3 regions of the Shewanella sp. SR43-8 genome follow, and region 2 is predicted to be linked to each of the others. Evidence: predicted binding sites of a transcription regulator. Region 2 holds the regulator's gene; each other region holds the start of a gene.
The links. The regulator FliA, encoded in region 2, starts transcription of late flagellar genes. The targets are predictions, from matches to a motif close to CTAAAGNTNNNNNNNNNNNNGCCGATA.
Positions count from the first base shown of each region.

Region 1: H5114_RS10000 (VC2046/SO_2500 family protein) is a predicted target of FliA. The motif match lies at 4,868-4,894, and genes of this name have one in related genera.
Region 3: pomA (flagellar motor protein PomA) is a predicted target of FliA. The motif match lies at 2,492-2,518, and genes of this name have one in related genera.

Region 1 covers NZ_JACJDX010000006.1:286,552-292,467, reverse strand. Annotated here, with positions in the region: gene H5114_RS10015 (methyl-accepting chemotaxis protein) at 1-1,139, shown strand, start outside; gene H5114_RS10010 (bifunctional diguanylate cyclase/phosphodiesterase) at 1,348-3,579, opposite strand; gene H5114_RS10005 (DUF406 family protein) at 3,920-4,207, opposite strand; gene H5114_RS10000 (VC2046/SO_2500 family protein) at 4,336-4,833, opposite strand; tRNA gene H5114_RS09995 (tRNA-Tyr) at 4,959-5,043, shown strand; tRNA gene H5114_RS09990 (tRNA-Tyr) at 5,133-5,217, shown strand; tRNA gene H5114_RS09985 (tRNA-Tyr) at 5,247-5,331, shown strand; gene H5114_RS09980 (PLP-dependent cysteine synthase family protein) at 5,669-5,916, shown strand, end outside.
Region 2 covers NZ_JACJDX010000001.1:169,103-175,018, reverse strand. Annotated here, with positions in the region: gene flhA (flagellar biosynthesis protein FlhA) at 1-6, shown strand, start outside; gene flhF (flagellar biosynthesis protein FlhF) at 36-1,421, shown strand; gene H5114_RS00685 (MinD/ParA family protein) at 1,426-2,307, shown strand; gene H5114_RS00680 (RNA polymerase sigma factor FliA) at 2,300-3,019, shown strand; gene cheY (chemotaxis response regulator CheY) at 3,064-3,447, shown strand; gene H5114_RS00670 (protein phosphatase CheZ) at 3,461-4,198, shown strand; gene H5114_RS00665 (chemotaxis protein CheA) at 4,214-5,916, shown strand, end outside.
Region 3 covers NZ_JACJDX010000010.1:55,847-61,762, reverse strand. Annotated here, with positions in the region: gene thiI (tRNA uracil 4-sulfurtransferase ThiI) at 1-297, opposite strand, end outside; gene H5114_RS14010 (flagellar motor protein MotB) at 614-1,540, opposite strand; gene pomA (flagellar motor protein PomA) at 1,544-2,311, opposite strand; gene xseB (exodeoxyribonuclease VII small subunit) at 2,649-2,885, shown strand; gene ispA ((2E,6E)-farnesyl diphosphate synthase) at 2,924-3,805, shown strand; gene dxs (1-deoxy-D-xylulose-5-phosphate synthase) at 3,828-5,693, shown strand; gene grpE (nucleotide exchange factor GrpE) at 5,819-5,916, opposite strand, start outside.

The sequences.
Region 1 (5,916 bases), on a different contig from region 2:
CCCAAGGCTTTCTGGATATACAAATTGCTGAAGCAAAAGCTAATTTTGAACAATCAGAGGAGAATATTAGTACGTTCCGGATAAAGGTAATCATAGCAGTGCTGTTGAGTATGATAATTATCACCTTTTTATCCTTAGTGATTATTAAACGCATCAAATTGGCATCACAGCATTTAGAAGATAGCGCGAATAAAATTTCCTTGGGTGATTTGACCCAACGGATCCATTTGACGGGGAACGATGAATTTACCCACATAGCTACTTACGTAAATCAGATTGTTTATAGTTTTCAAAGTATCGTTAAATCAATGCACCAATCTACATTCTTGTTGGCAAGCGCATCAGAAGAAAACTCGGCAGTTGCGGCGCAAACAAAACTAAATATTCTCGAACAGCAACAACAAACTCAGAGTATTGCTAGCGCTATCCATCAGTTTTCCGCAACGGTACATGATGTGGCCCAGAGTGCCAGTTCGGCTGCTCAAGCCTCTGAACATACAGATAATGCTGCGTCTAAAGGGCAACAGGTGGTTAAAGAGAGTATTGCCAGAATTGAACGCTTATCGATTGAAATGCAAGAGTCAGTCTCAGCAATGAAATCAGTGGCACAACATGCTGAAGATATTGGCAGTGTTGTCGACGTAATCCAAGCCATCTCTGAACAGACGAATTTATTAGCATTAAATGCGGCCATAGAAGCGGCTCGTGCTGGTGAGCAGGGTCGAGGATTCGCTGTGGTAGCGGATGAAGTTAGAACCTTGGCCAGTCGTACACAACAGTCTACCCAAGAAATACAGAAAACGATTCAAAACTTACAAAAAGCTAGCCGAGATGCGACTCAACGTTTAGTGCAAGGGGCTGAAAATGCACAACAAACGGCAACGGAAGCACAAAAAGCGGGTGATGCATTAGCTGAAATAACTGACAGTGTTGATCAAATTAATGCCATGAATACACAAATCGCCACAGCAGCGGAAGAACAAAGTTCGGTGACAGAAGAGATAAACCGCAACATTACGAGTATCAGTGACATTTCAAATCAAACCGCTGCCGGAGCGGAACAAAGCAGTGCCGCCAGTAATGAATTAGCTAAGTTAGCCGAAACGATGAAAGCAGAAATTGAAAAATTTAGACTTTAAGGCTTAACGACTCAGTTAAATAACAGGAAGTTAGATGCATGACTTCCTTTTTAATTCATGCAAATCGTTCACCGCTTTAGTTCAAACATCGCTTGGAACCACCCTAGTGTATAAGTAAAAAGACGCTCTCCAACTTACCTTAATGTGTTACTGAACTAGAAAATGTCTTAATGTCACATGAAAGATAAACACTAACAAAATCTCAAAACTAAGCGATAAATGATTCAGGTTGCATGTTAACTGTAGTCGCAGACTGGTGGTTATTAATAAATAAACCAAAATCATTCACCCGTATTGCAGGGCTATACAAAAATCCTTGGGCTTGATGACAACCGCTTAGGGTTAAAAAGGCTTCTTGCTCTGTCGTTTCCACCCCTTCAGCGGTTAATGAAATGTTCAGTGCTTTCGCCATAGCGATGATGGCACTGACAATCTCACGACTTTCGCGGCTGGAAGATATATCCATAATGAATGAGCGATCTATTTTTAATTTGGAAATAGGAAACTGTTTAAGGTATTTCATCGAACTGTAACCAGTACCAAAATCATCAATCGCTAAGCCAACACCTAATTCTGCCAACTCATGACATAAATTAATCGCATAGCGAATGTCACCCATGAGTTCAGTCTCAGTGATTTCAAGGATCAATGTATTGGGCTTAATTCGATAGCGGGTGATTAATAGCCATACGAGTTCATACAAATTGCCACTAAAAAATTGTCGCGCTGACACGTTGACATGCATGGTAATGTTAACGTTTTTATGTTGCCATAAATTTAATTGCTTACAGGCCGCCTCTAATACCCATTCACCAATTTGATTAATCATCCCGGTTTGTTCTGCTATTTCAATAAACGTGCCCGGATACAGCACCCCTTTTTTAGGATGATTCCAGCGAATTAATGCTTCAGCACCAATGTATTGATGATGCTGGAGATCCATCAAAGGTTGATAGTACAGCTCAAACTCACGGCCGCGAATCGCATGCTGCAAATCTCGCTCTATTTCCGCTTTAGTGGTAAATGTTTCAAGTAACGCTTCATTAAAAAATTGGTAATTATTATCGTTTTTCTTCTTGGCATATTGCAAAGTAATATCCGCACAGGATAACGGAGTAAATAAGCCCACAACAGACTTGATGTCTACCACGGCAATAGCGGGGTTAGGTTGTATTTTGGCTCTGGAGATCATTGATGGCGCCGCCAAATTCATATACAAACGGCTAATAATGGCTTCGACTTCGATTTCAGAAGTCACTGGAGGCAATAACACCGCAAACTCATCGCTACCGATCCTTGCGACATCAATCGCATTGGCAGACGTTGCAAAATGTTTTAATCGTCGTGCTATCTCAATCAGTAAAGCATCGCCATCTTCATGGCCATGAGTATCGTTAAAACGCTTGAAGCCCAATAAATCAATGAGGATTAATATGCCATCAGCAGCGCGATCAAGTATGGGGGTAAAATGACTACGATTGTGCAAACCGGTTAACGCACAATGCCAAGCCAAACGTTCTAATGCCACTTTATGTAAAAATGCTGCGGAATTATCATAACTGGAAACTAGCGCATAATGTTTACCTTGTTCGGTGACAAACGGCTTAATATGATACTTTAGCCAATATTCACTGCCATCGGTGCGTGTCAGTTTAAGTTCGCCTTCCACAACTTCACTAGCGCGTAATTTTTCGATGATATGATCAAGTAGTTTAGGAGCGTTTCTAAAAATATCGAGATTAGAAACGCTATGATGTTCAACGTTATTGCGAAGCAATCCAGTCATTTTTTGATGAGCACTATTCACATACTCAATAATACGACTATCGATATTGACCAGCATAACAACATGTTCTGATTGCTCTGTGGCATTGCGTAACAAATGAATTTGTTCATTACTGTCATAGGTATAACGTGTAGACAAGGCTAACGCCAGCTGATCTGCACATTGGATTGCAAGCTGAATGTCTAATTTACCCCATTGAATCTGTTGGCAACTTTCCACCGATAATACGCCCTCGATATGACCATTAATTCGGATGGCAATATCAATACTGGTAACAATATTGTGGTGTTGGTAGTAATCAGAAAAAGTGTCGACGAGGTTAATATGAGCATTGTCGGTAGATAATATGTAGCGATGACAACGTAATTCGTTGATGTACTGTGGATCAATGGTCATTTGTTTCAAATGGGAGGTATACACCAGCGTCTGGTCCACATCACTTGCAACCAATGCATGCTCAGAAATAAGGCGTTCATCAACCAGCAAGCCATCATTATTTTTATGTCGTAATGACCAAACAGACACAAATGATGCTTTAAAATAATCCCGCAGCAATTGACAAACCAGCTCTGCGGTTTTGGTGAAATCACCTTGTTGTTTTGCACTGGAATTTACAATTAATTCCAATAAGTGCTGGTGTTCTCTTCGACTCATTTACATCCCGAAAAAAATGGTTTCATTTCCTAAATCTATAACGTTTGTAACTCAAAATACCTATCATTATTGGTTTTGGTATTCAGAGTGTGAGTCAACATGTTACAGCAATACTTAGAGAGCAAAACTCGCGTTAAAGGCATCATAAAGTTACATTAGCAAAAGCTACTATGTCTTTAGTTAAGTAACGCAGATTACACGCGATACTTAAAAACAGCAATCCTTTGGTAATACATTGTTACGCTTTACTAGGATTAATATTACGCGAGGTATACTCGAATAAAAATCTTTAACAACAAACATATAACCAATATTTCTTTTCATTAAACTGCAGAAAGATCTACAGTTGATTTTCAAGTTGAAAAATCATTTTCTCTACACTAAAAGCGAAATCAAGCTTGAGTTCAATGGTATTATCGGCATCAATAATGACAGCTTTTGTATCAGCAAAACGTTGCTGAGCAATTTCCTGCATCGCTTGAGCTTGTGACAATGCATCGTCACCAGCAAAACTAAGCACTAATAATGTATCTTCTGCCTCAACTACGGCACCAATATCGACGTAACTTCCGCATTCTGTGCAACTATCGCTTACAAGGCCTTGCTGCTGTTTAATTTGTTTAATCATGACTTCACCCACTAGTTAATTTAACGGTCACTTATGAATATAACGTAGATCAAGCAGCCATTTATTTGCCATGCTCACAAATCCTAAAAGTATTCACTTAATCTAAACAAGATCACCGCATTACAGGCTTATGCTAGCTGAAGTGCTAACGTGTTTGATATCTTACGCTGCGTGCTGAGTTGATCTAAAAAATGCATGTCTTCTATGGGAGTATGTTGCTGGTAGGCATTAATCGCTTTATTTTTAGTGAGGTAATCACAGTTACTTAATACTTCGACCATAGCATCAGATTGCGACCCTCTAATGACCAGAGCTTCAGGTGTTAATGCTTGTTGCAGTTGAAACTGTCTGGCACCTTGTTGCTGAAATATCATCGCGTGATCAAAGGTGTCTGGATGGACAGAAATATCATCAACTAATAACTGCGGTTGCGGTACAGAAAATTTGTTGCGTAACTTTTGTGTGTTATCAGTGTCAGTTTCTAATTGAAACTGTGCCATATCACGAGCATCTACAGACAGCATAGCCAATAGCAAGCCAAATTCACCGCGACGATTATGCTCAATCGCGACGTTTAATCGGTTCCCTATTTGTAATTCATTGACTAATGTTGACTCAATTTGCATATAAAAACATCACAACTACTGCTCGATGCTATTTTATCGACCAAACAGTCATAAACTTTAGTAATTTATTCAACTTTACACTTTACATACAAAAGGTTTCTGACTACTATGGCGACCGCAATTGAGGAGGGGTTCCCGAGTGGCCAAAGGGATCAGACTGTAAATCTGACGGCTCAGCCTTCGAAGGTTCGAATCCTTCTCCCTCCACCATTTGCGTTGTTATAAAGTGTTTGTTGTGAAGCGTTAAAGTTGTAAAGCGTTAGAATGTAAAAAGAGAGTAAGAAAAAAAGAAAATATGTGGAGGGGTTCCCGAGTGGCCAAAGGGATCAGACTGTAAATCTGACGGCTCAGCCTTCGAAGGTTCGAATCCTTCTCCCTCCACCATCTTTCTTTTATTCATATTATCTTGCTGTGGAGGGGTTCCCGAGTGGCCAAAGGGATCAGACTGTAAATCTGACGGCTCAGCCTTCGAAGGTTCGAATCCTTCTCCCTCCACCATTTTACATTTTGTTTTATCAATTTATATCGTGATACTAGCTAAATATCTGTCCACAATTCCTCGTTATCAAGCATCGATTTTTTCAATTCCTACACGACAAGTTTTACCCCCTAACGGTACTATTTTTTGCTTAATCTTTTCTGCTGCTGTTAATTGCCTATTTAGCCGGTCAACATTATTGATGCCATTATTTACGGTATTTTGTCTTTATCTGCTCTATTTCATCCTTTACTGCCATTATTGAACAATAAATACCTATATAGGTCGATAAACACTACTCTTAACTTTGTATTTTAGTTATTATTTATTCCTTTTTGGAATAACGAGTATTATTGCATGTCATCATCTTGGGTCAATCAGGCCATTGCAAAAATAGAAGCCGATTATCAACGTTCTGCTGATACACATCTAATCAAATTAGACTTGCCACAACTTGATGGAATAGACATTTATCTAAAAGATGAAAGTACACATCCTACCGGCAGCTTAAAGCACCGTTTGGCTCGATCATTATTTTTATATGCCCTTTGTAATGGCTGGATAAAAAAAGATACCCCAATCATTGAGTCATCCTCTGGCAGCAC
Region 2 (5,916 bases):
CAATAGTGATAACGTCAGTTTATTGAGGTGCATAAGTGAAAATTAAACGATTTTTTGCCAAAGATATGCGCGAAGCATTGGCTCAAGTAAAAGAGACCTTAGGCTCTGACGCTGTCATTATGTCAAACAAAAAAGTTGCAGGCGGAATCGAAATTGTCGCCGCAGTCGATTATGATGAACCTAAGGCCTCTATTGCATCGCAAGCGCCGACGACTAGCTTTATGGATGTCAGTGAGGATCGCGTCTCAATAGGCGCTAAGCCTGTAATGAAAGCTCAATCTAAGGTAAATCCGCCACCGGAAGCAGATTCTCTTCAAGCATTGCTTGAAAAACAGCATAATCGCATGAAACAACAAATGTCTGTTCGCCAAGATGAACCTGAATTACCTGAGTGGGCGCGTCAATTACAAGGGGCAAAGACTGCTAAGCCAACATCAACGTTAAAAGCGCCGGTCGTGCCTGAACACACTAAAAAAACTAATAGAAATCAATCTGATGATATGGACGCGTTACGTGAAGAAATGGCTTCATTACGTAACTTATTGACCCATCAAGTGTCATCGTTAATGAAAGACCAAAAAAAGCGTACCGATCCAGTTGGTGCTATGCTTGAAAGTAAATTGATTGCCGCAGAGTTTTCTCCTGCAGTTGCTGCTAAACTAGCAGGATTGAGTCAACATTATACGCCAGCCGACTTAGTAAGAGCGCTACCGCAAAGCTTAGCTAACTTACTCGACAACCAAGGTGATGATATTGTCAAACGTGGTGGTGTGGTCGCTTTTGTTGGCCCAACAGGTGTAGGTAAGACGACTTCTTTAGCTAAAATAGCAGCTCGATTTGCTGCCCATCATGGCCCCGAGCAGGTGGCATTGATTACCACAGATCATTATCGTATTGGTGCCTATGAGCAATTAGCAACTTATGGCAAAATAATGGGCTGTCCGGTGAAGCAAGCACATGATTTAGCCGAATTAGAACAAATTCTTTATCAATTTAGGAATCGTAAGTTAGTATTAATCGATACCGCCGGTATGGGGCAGCGAGATATGCGCTTATATCAGCAACTTGATAATTTGACGGCAAATAGTAGGATCCCCATTCGGAGTTACTTAGTCTTGTCAGCGACAGGCCAGCGCCGTGTCTTACAAGATGCTGTAGAACATTTTAAACGTATTCCATTAGCGGGTGCGATTTTAACAAAATTAGATGAATCAATATCAATTGCAGGTGCATTGAGCGTATTGATTCAAAATGAGTTACCATTAAGCTATGTTACTGACGGTCAACGTGTTCCTGAGGACATGAAAGTCGCAGATACACTAGAGCTAGCCAAGAAAGCTCTCGCGGCGTTAAATGAAACTGAACAACAATTATCACAAGACACAGTGTGGTCTAATGACACAGCCTATGCATTTGAGTAAAGATATGACTCGGGATCAAGCAAGTGGTTTACGTATGATGAATCAACCAAATAACGATAAAGTTAAAGTAATTGCCGTATCCGGTGGTAAAGGCGGAGTTGGTAAAACAAGTGTGTCAATTAATACTGCGGTAGCATTAGCCGAAAAGGGCAAACGTGTATTAGTACTTGATGCCGATTTAGGTTTAGCCAATGTCGATGTGATGCTCGGGATACGTGCTGAGAAAAATTTATCTCATGTTTTGTCAGGTGATGCCGAATTAGATGACATCATTGTACGCGGACCCAAAGGTATCGGTATTGTTCCTGCTACATCAGGTTCACAAGCGATGGTTGAATTGACACCAGCACAACATGCCGGCTTGATCCGTGCATTTAGTGAAATGCGGACTCAGTTTGATATTTTAATTGTTGATACTGCTGCCGGTATATCAGATATGGTGCTGAGTTTTTCTCGTGCATCACAAGATGTATTAATAGTGGTTTGTGACGAACCAACATCGATTACCGATGCTTATGCGTTAATTAAGATACTAAGTCGTGAACATGGTGTGTTCCACTTCAAAATTGTGGCAAATATGGTACGTAGTTTACGAGAAGGTATGGAATTATTTGCTAAACTCAGTAAAGTGACAGATAGATTTCTAGATGTTGCATTGGAGTTGGTGGCAACCATTCCCTTTGATGAGAATTTACGTAAAGCAGTTCGTAAACAAAAACTAGTCGTTGAGGCTTATCCTAAATCACCTTCAGCTATTGCTTACCACGGATTAGCCAATAAAATTATGACTTGGCCTGTGCCACAGCAACCCGGTGGTCATTTAGAATTTTTTGTTGAACGTCTTGTACAACGTAAGCCGATACAAGAAGGAAGAACGGGTGAATAAAGCCGCAGCGTATACTCAGTTCGATAACAAAACGTCTATCATTGAACAGTATGCACCGTTGGTAAAAAGAATTGCTCATCATATGCTGGCAAGATTACCAGCATCGGTGCAACTTGATGACCTGTTACAAGCTGGAATGATGGGGTTGCTTGAGGCCTCATCAAAATTTGATAACAGCAAAGGTGCTAAGTTTGAAACTTTTGCTGGCATTAGAATTCGTGGAGCGATGATAGATGAAATTCGTCGTGGTGACTGGGTTCCACGCTCAGTTCACCGTAATAATCGTCGAGTTGCACAAGTAATTGATGAATTAGAGCAACAGCTTGGTCGTGATGCTTATGATACTGAAATTGCTGAAAAGCTTGAAATGTCGCTCGATGAGTACCATCATATCTTAAATGATGTTTCTGTTGGTAAAATCATAGGCATAGAAGATCTTGGTGTTTCACAAGATGTGTTAATCACAGATAATGAATCGCCAGATGAGGCCTTTGACTCGCTTGCTGAAATTCAATTCCAATCTGCATTGGTTGAAGCAATTAAGACATTGCCAGAAAGAGATGCGTTAGTGTTGTCGTTATATTACAACGAAGCATTAAATTTAAAAGAAATCGGTGCCATCCTTGATGTTAGTGAATCGCGTGTAAGCCAGATATTAAGTCAGGCAATGCTCAGATTAAAAGCTAAACTCAAGCATTGGACACAAGAATAATAACTTATTTAGAGCAAACGAGTGTCAGCTCACCGGAGGAAACCTTGGACAAGAATATGAAGATTCTTATTGTTGACGATTTTTCAACAATGAGGCGTATCATTAAGAACTTGTTGCGAGATTTGGGATTTAATAATACCCAAGAAGCAGATGATGGCTCAACAGCCCTACCTATGTTACAAAAAGGCGATTTTGATTTTGTAGTAACAGACTGGAACATGCCTGGAATGCAAGGTATTGATTTACTTAGAGCAATCCGTGCAGATGATTCGTTAAAGCATTTACCCGTATTGATGGTAACCGCAGAAGCCAAGCGTGAACAAATTATTGCTGCAGCGCAAGCTGGGGTAAATGGTTATGTGGTAAAGCCTTTCACCGCCGCAACGTTAAAAGAAAAGTTAGATAAAATCTTTGAACGACTCGCATAAGCAAGGATAAGTCATGCAGGCATCAATATCGGGGTTAATCACTCTCGAACAGGCCCAAGAACTTGTTGAATTGCTTACCTTAGGTCAGCAAGATAAAGCTGATGACGTCATCAGGGAGCTTGCTACACCATTGCAGCGTGAGCTTTTTGAAGAAGTGGGTAAGTTAACTCGACAACTTCATAGTGCATTAAAAGATTTTCAAATTGATAACCGTTTATCTGAATTAGCCAATACCGAAATTCCGGATGCTAAAGAAAGATTAAACTACGTTATCGATATGACAGAGCAAGCTGCTAATAAAACCATGGATGCAGTTGAAGAATGTCTACCTTTGGCCGATACCATTATCAGTAATATTCAATCAGTAACGCCAATGTGGGATAAATTGATGCGTCGTGACATCGAGTTGGGTGAGTTTAAATCACTTTGCCACGATGTTCAGCAGTTTATGCTACACAGTGAAAATGATTGTAATCGTCTTCGTGAGCTATTAAATCAAATTTTAATGGCGCAAGACTTCCAAGACTTAACTGGCCAAATGATCCGTCGAGTGATTGATTTAGTTCGTGAAGTAGAAAGTAATTTAGTTTCAATGCTAACGGTGTTTGGTGATCATATTACTGAGTCATCGCCAACGATAAACGATAATAAAATAGAAGCAGAAGGCCCCATCATGAATGCAGAACTGCGTGAAGATGTGGTGACAGGTCAGGATGAAGTAGACGATCTGCTATCAAGTCTGGGTTTCTAATTAGGAGTCAATTTAATGTCCTTTGATGTTGATGAAGAGATACTCCAGGACTTTTTAATTGAAGCTGGTGAGATTTTAGAGCTTCTACAAGAGCAGCTAGTTGCTCTTGAAAATAATCCTGATGACAGTGATTTACTTAATGCTATTTTCCGTGGATTTCATACTGTCAAAGGCGGAGCTGGTTTTTTAAGCTTAAAGCCGATGGTTGACGTGTGTCATGAAGCTGAAAATACGTTCGATTTATTGCGCACCGGAAAACGTGGCGTAAATGCAGAATTAATGGATATTATTTTGCAAGCGGTCGACGCCATTAATACTATGTTTGCTCAAACTCAACAGGGACAAGAACAAGACCCAGCAGATCCAATGCTACTTGCGAAACTCAAATTATTAAGCTCAGGTGCGCCATTACCCTCAGAGATGTCGGCTGCAGAACTTGAACCTATCGAAAATGTTGTTGAGGTTAACGAGCCTGAAGTTATTGAGGATGTGAGTCCTTTTACGGCAGAAACGTCTGATTCTGGCAGCATTGATGAAATTGATGAGTTAGAATTTGAAGCCTTACTTGATGCCTTACACGGTTCAGGTAACAGTCCTGTTGCATCTAAATCTTCTGCAATAAAGAAAGACAATATTGACTCAAAACCAGCACCAGCAAAAAGCAGTGACGAAATTACCGATGACGAATTTGAAGCACTCTTAGACGAGTTACACGGCTCAGGTTCATTTAAAGCCAAAGACGAACCTGTGGTTGCTGCTAAACCTGCAAGTACACCAGTTGCTCAACCCGCAGTAGACTCAGATGAAATCACCGACGATGAGTTTGAACGTCTTTTAGATGAATTACACGGTAAAGGCACTGCCCCAGTAGCGAAAGTGCAATCAACTCCGGTTGCTGCAGAATCTGCTAAAGTGGTTACTCCTCCACCGGCAGCAAAACCCGCTCCGACTCCAGTTGCTAAGCCAGTTATGCCATCGACTCCAGCCGTTGTGCCAAAAGTTGAACCCTTAGCAGATAAAGCCCCAGTCAAAGCGTCGTCTGTGCCACAAGGTGAAACCACAGTTCGCGTAGATACCGCTCGTTTAGATCAAATCATGAATATGGTTGGTGAATTGGTATTAGTCCGTAATCGACTGGTGAGCTTAGGCATTAATCGTGAAGACGAGGAAATGTCAAAAGCACTTGCTAACCTTGATTTGGTGACCGCTGATTTACAAGGTGCGGTGATGAAGACGCGCATGCAACCTATCAAGAAAGTATTTGGTCGTTTCCCACGGGTTGTTCGAGATTTAGCGCGTACATTAAATAAAGAAATTGATTTAGTGATGATTGGTGAAGACACCGATCTTGATAAAAATTTAGTTGAGGCTTTAGCCGATCCTTTGGTCCACTTAGTGAGAAACTCAGTCGACCACGGTATTGAAATGCCGGTGACTCGTGAAGCAAATGGTAAATCCCGAACCGGTACTATTACCTTATCGGCTAGCCAAGAAGGTGATCACATCCTGCTGAAAATTGAGGATGATGGCGCTGGCATGGATCCTGAAAAGCTAAAACAAATTGCGATAAGTCGTGGTGTGCTCGATGAAGATGCCGCCTCGAGAATGACTGATAACGAAGCGTATAATCTGATTTTCGCTCCAGGCTTTTCAACTAAAGTTGAAATCTCAGACATTTCAGGCCGTGGTGTGGGTATGGATGTGGTGAAAACCCGCAT
Region 3 (5,916 bases), on a different contig from region 2:
TATTGGTAATGTTTGCTGGTAAATATGATCAATAGAATCAAAGCTGTATTCACTGACCTGTACGATGTGAGCAATACCTGGAATGCAAGATAATCGGTCTGCAAATGCATCACACAATTCCGGTTTATCAATTGGTACCTTGACTACAATACGATCGTATTGACGCAGAACTTTGGCACCTTCATCGACGTTTTTTAGTACATTACGGATATTGGTTTCGAGCATCTTAGTAAAGCGCACTCTTACAGACTTGCTCTTCATCATGATTTCAGGGTACAGCTTTACAATAAACTTCATCAGGGTTCCACAGGTATCACCATCAAATAGCACCACACTCGGTTTTGCTAAGTAAAAAGGACAGTAATGCCTTGATAATAAATTAAAAAACAACACAGATCTATTTGCTAGATGTGTAGATAATCCAGTAAATAGCATAACTTATGCAATAATCTGCCAATTATACCAAATGATGTCTATTAACCAAACATATTCACTTTTTTATCTGTTTTTTGTAAATGAAACGGCTGTTAAAGCACATTTTTGACACAAAAAAGCGCAATCTATTTAACCTTCATAGACTGCGCTAATAATGATGTAAACTGATGAGTTGTTACTATTGCGAGACTACAATTTCATTCGACTCTTTAGGCTTACCTTGCTCGATAGAAATTTCAACGCGACGATTTCTTGCTCTATTCTCATTAGAATCATTAGCCACTAATGGCCGATTAGATGCCTCTCCAACCACTTTCATTCGTGTCTCATCAAAGCCGGGGACTTTTCTTAACTCATGAGCTACGGAAACAGCACGTTGACTTGATAGCTCCCAGTTTGAACTGTACAGCTCATTACTAATGTCGGCCCCGTCAGTGTGACCGGATACCGTAATCACGCCGGGAACATCTTTTAATAATTCACCAATCGATCGCACTATGGGTTTGAACTTAGGTTGTAAAAAGCCAGAACCAGATGCAAACGAGCCTTTTTCACGAATACGGATAATAATTTGCTGACCTAAAGACTCAATTTCAATCGCACCATCGACGATTTCTTCATTAAGCTTTTCAGCCATTTTCTTAACTTGCTCGTTAATATTTTCTTGTGAAGATGCAGCATCTTTTTTAACTGCTTCAGCTTCTTGCTGCGCTGTTGCTGCGGCATTACCGCCACGCTGTTCACCGCTTTGTTTTTGGGTTCCACCTGCATTGTCATCTTCGCCGGCCTGATATTCTATGGTCGGTTGAGTCATTTCATTAGTCTGTTGATTAATGATCTCAATAGGCGTGGGATCGGGTCGACCAGGGCGAAATTCCAATGCAATAACAGAGGTGCCTTTGGGGATATCTTTTACTTCAACTTTGTTTTGCACCCCAAATGCATACTTCATTGAACCGGCAATTTGCTTAAATTTCATCACGTCCATTTCAGAGAACGCTAATAACAACACGAAGAAGCACATAAGCAATGACATTAAGTCTGCAAAGGTGGCAAGCCACATGGGGGCGCCTGCTGGTGGACAATCACACTTGGCCTTAGCCATGAGTTACTCTCCGTCCGTTGTATCGATTTTTCTTAATTTTTCAGCCAAATAATTCTTCAGGAAGCCTTCGATCACCCGTGGATTTTGTCCATCTTGAATAGCTAATACCGCATCCATAATAAGATTACGATTAAGCAATTCTTCGTTCATACGTAATGATAATTTATCCGCCATTGGGATAGCGATCATGTTGGCGATCACTGCGCCATAAAGAGTCGTTAGCAAAGCGACCGCCATTGATGGCCCAATGGATTTAGGATCATCCATGTTAGATAACATCGCCACCAAGCCGACAAGTGTACCAATCATTCCCATTGCTGGGGCAACATCACCCATGGCTTTAAAAATGCCAATACCGGTTTTATGCCGCTCTTCTGTCAAGGTAATGTCTTTTTCTAGCGCATTACGCACGACATCGCCATCATGGCCATCAACCAACATATCGACAGCTTTCTGCATAAAGCTGTTAGTTATAACCGCCTCTTCTAATGCTAAGAAGCCCCCTTTACGGGCTGCATCAGCCATGGTGACAGCTTGTTCGATTAAATCTTCAGGTTTGTCTAATTTGAACATGAAGGCTTTCATGCCAATCTTTATCGAACCTAAAAATTGTTTTAGGTTAAATTTCATCATCACAACAAATAATGAGCCAGCAACAACAATCAAAATTGACGGTACATCGATAAATAATCCGATACCACCACTAGTCACCATCGCACCAATAATAAATGCAAAAGCACCAATAATACCTATTAGGGTAGCTAAATCCACAACCTCTCCTCAATCGCAGTCATTGCGCTGCCTATTTGTGCCGCTTTATCGTGCTGTGAGCACATACTGTATAACTTGAACAACGGGGCATATTGTTGCTTAACTATATTGCCCATCGTTATGTATTACAGCAACAGTTTCAATACTATTTTATGCTATCAATTTTAAATTATGACTTGTTATCGGACAAACTCGGCTCAAGTTTAGCTTGTTTTTGCACATTCTAAACAAAATTCAATAACAAAGCGTGCTGTTGAGCAAATATCCAGCGACTGTATTTGACCGATACGCTGGGCTGATATACCTTGTCACTCGCGTAATGAAAGGAATATTAATTGTGGCAAAAAAACCAGAAAACCTCAGTTTTGAACAATCATTAACTGAACTTGAAACCATTGTTGCTCATTTAGAGCAAGGCGAAGTGTCTCTGGATGACGCGCTTAAACAATTTGAGCGTGGTATTAAGTTAGTCAGACAAAGCCAAGCAAAACTTGAACAAGCACAGCAAAAAGTCTCTATATTACTAAATGAAGATGATGCTGAATTTGTGCCATTCACTGTTGAAAGTGAATAATCGTCACAGAGTGTGTATTAAATAATAGGTCTTGATACGTGTTAGCTGAAGCGATAACAACATACCAAAAGCGCGTTAATGTTACTCTTAACGAGCATTTAACTTTGCTTGATGATGCCGCCCCAGATTTAAAAGCGGCCATGCTGCATGGGGCATTATTAGGCGGTAAACGCATTAGACCATTTTTGGTCTACAGTGTCGGTGATATGCTGGGTGTCAATATCAATGCCTTGGATAAAGCTGCCGCAGCCATTGAATGTATTCATGCATATTCTTTAATACATGATGACTTACCGGCTATGGATAACGACGCACTTCGTCGTGGTCAACCCACGGTACATGTTGCCTTTAATGAAGCCACTGCAATTCTTGCTGGAGACGCACTTCAAACATTAGCGTTTGAAATTATCACCGCCCCGAGCAATGACTTACACCCAAAACAGCAAATCGCCATGGTGAGAGCACTTGCCAAAGCCTCTGGGTACCAGGGCATGTGTGGTGGACAAGCAATTGATCTTAGTGCTACCGATCACAGTATCAATATAGAAAGATTAACCGAATTACATAATAAAAAAACCGGTGCGTTGATTACTTGTGCCGTAGAGCTCGCGTTGATTGCTGCAGACATACCCGATGAGCACTATCAACTCATGATGAAATACGCTCACACGCTTGGATTAGCTTTTCAAGTTCAGGATGATATTTTAGATATCACCGCAAGCACTGAAGAGCTAGGAAAACCCCAAGGCAGCGATCAGCAATCGAATAAAAGCACTTTTCCGAAACTACTCGGTCTCGATGGTGCCAAAGCCTGTGCAGAACAACTAATACAAGATGCACTATCAGCGCTGACTAAATTACCATACAATAGCCAGTTAATTGCAGACTTCGCCCACTACATTATTGAGCGAAGATTATAATAAAGAGTCAGACAATCTCGCTATGAGCTTCGATATTTCTAAATTCCCAGTACTAGCAAAAGCTAATACACCAGAAGAATTGAGGAAGTTACCTCAAGGTTTACTTCCACAAGTGTCTGATGAACTCAGACAGTTCTTACTTCAGTCTGTTGGTATTTCTAGCGGACATTTCGCTTCTGGCTTAGGCACAGTTGAATTAACTGTGGCACTTCATTACGTCTACAATACCCCATTCGATCGATTAATTTGGGACGTAGGCCATCAAGCTTATCCACACAAAATACTCACTGATCGTCGCGAACAGATGCACACCATTCGCCAAAAAAATGGCTTGCATCCTTTCCCATGGCGTGAAGAAAGCCCATACGATACCTTTAGCGTAGGCCACTCAGGCACTTCCGTGAGTGCAGCATTAGGTATGGCGATCGCTGCTGAAAAAGAAGCTGTGGGTCGTAAAGTGGTTGCCGTCATTGGTGATGGCGCCATGACAGGCGGTATGGTGTTTGAAGCCCTTAATCATGCGGGCGACTTGCACAATGACATGCTGGTGGTACTTAATGACAACGAAATGTCGATTTCTGAAAACGTTGGTGCACTGAATAACCACTTAGCACAACTGATGTCAGGACGTTTTTATACCACCATTAGAGAGAACAGTAAAAAGGTCCTTAAAGGGATGCCAGTCATTAAAGAAATGGCTAAGCGTACTGAAGAACACCTTAAAGGCATGGTTGTGCCTGCAACGCTATTTGAAGAACTAGGGTTTAATTATATTGGCCCTATAGATGGTCACGATGTCGATTCGCTCGTTGAAACCATGCGTAATATGCGTAACCTCAAAGGTCCACAGATACTGCATATCATGACTAAAAAAGGTCGTGGTTATGAACCTGCTGAAAAAGATCCTATCGGCTGGCACGCAGTGCCTAAATTTGATCCAAGCCAGTTTAAGAAACCGACCACTAAACCTGGTTTACCTACGTTTTCACAAGTGTTTGGTAAATGGTTATGCGACATGGCTGCCACAGACGAGAAATTAGTGGCTATCACTCCTGCTATGCGCGAAGGTTCTGGCATGGTTGAGTTTTCACAACGCTTCCCAAGCCAATATTTTGATGCTGCGATTGCCGAGCAACATGCGGTCACCTTATCCGCAGGATTTGCCTGTGCAGGACTAAAGCCTGTGGTCGCCATATATTCGACCTTCCTGCAGCGCGGATACGATCAACTTATTCACGACGTAGCTTTGCAACGTTTACCGGTATTATTTGCTATTGATCGCGGCGGTATTGTGGGAGCCGATGGCCCTACCCATCAAGGTGCATTCGATTTAAGCTTTATGCGCTGTATTCCGAATATGATCATTATGGCGCCATCAGATGAAAATGAATGTCGCCAAATGCTCTATACCGGGTATTGTTACCAAGATGGTCCTACGGCGGTGCGATATCCACGCGGTTTTGCCACAGGTGCAGAACAAGTAGAAAGTATGATGGCATTGCCTATCGGTAAAGGGGTATTAACCCGCCAAGGTCAAAAAATTGCGATTGTGAACTTTGGTACCACACTTGAAGCAGCGACTGATGCGGCTGAAAAGCTGGATGCCACGGTTGCTGATATGCGCTTTGTTAAACCACTGGATCTAAGCTTGCTTGAACAACTCGCCAACAGCCATGATGTTATTGTGACGATAGAAGAAAATGCGATTATGGGTGGTGCAGGCTCAGGAGTGATTGAAGCATTACATAAAATGCGGATTGTGAAACCCGTGTTACAAATTGGCTTACCTGATGAGTTTATTGAGCACGGTGCGCCAGATGAGATAATCGCAGATCTGCAACTCGATGCAGCAGGTATTTTAGCCCAAATCCAAGCCTTTATGGCCTAAGGTTTAACGGCGGTTACGTGTGCTATGAGCATGACTCGCTGATGATGCTAATAAAAAAGGACTGAAAATTCAGTCCTTTTTTGTGTCTATTGATTCAGTCTTTCGACCTTGTATCGGCTTAAACGTTAAGCTTCAACATCCACACTTGCACCGCCTTGAGATACCATCACCATAGCAGGTCGCAATAAACGATCGTTCAGTAAATACCCTTTCTGCATGACCA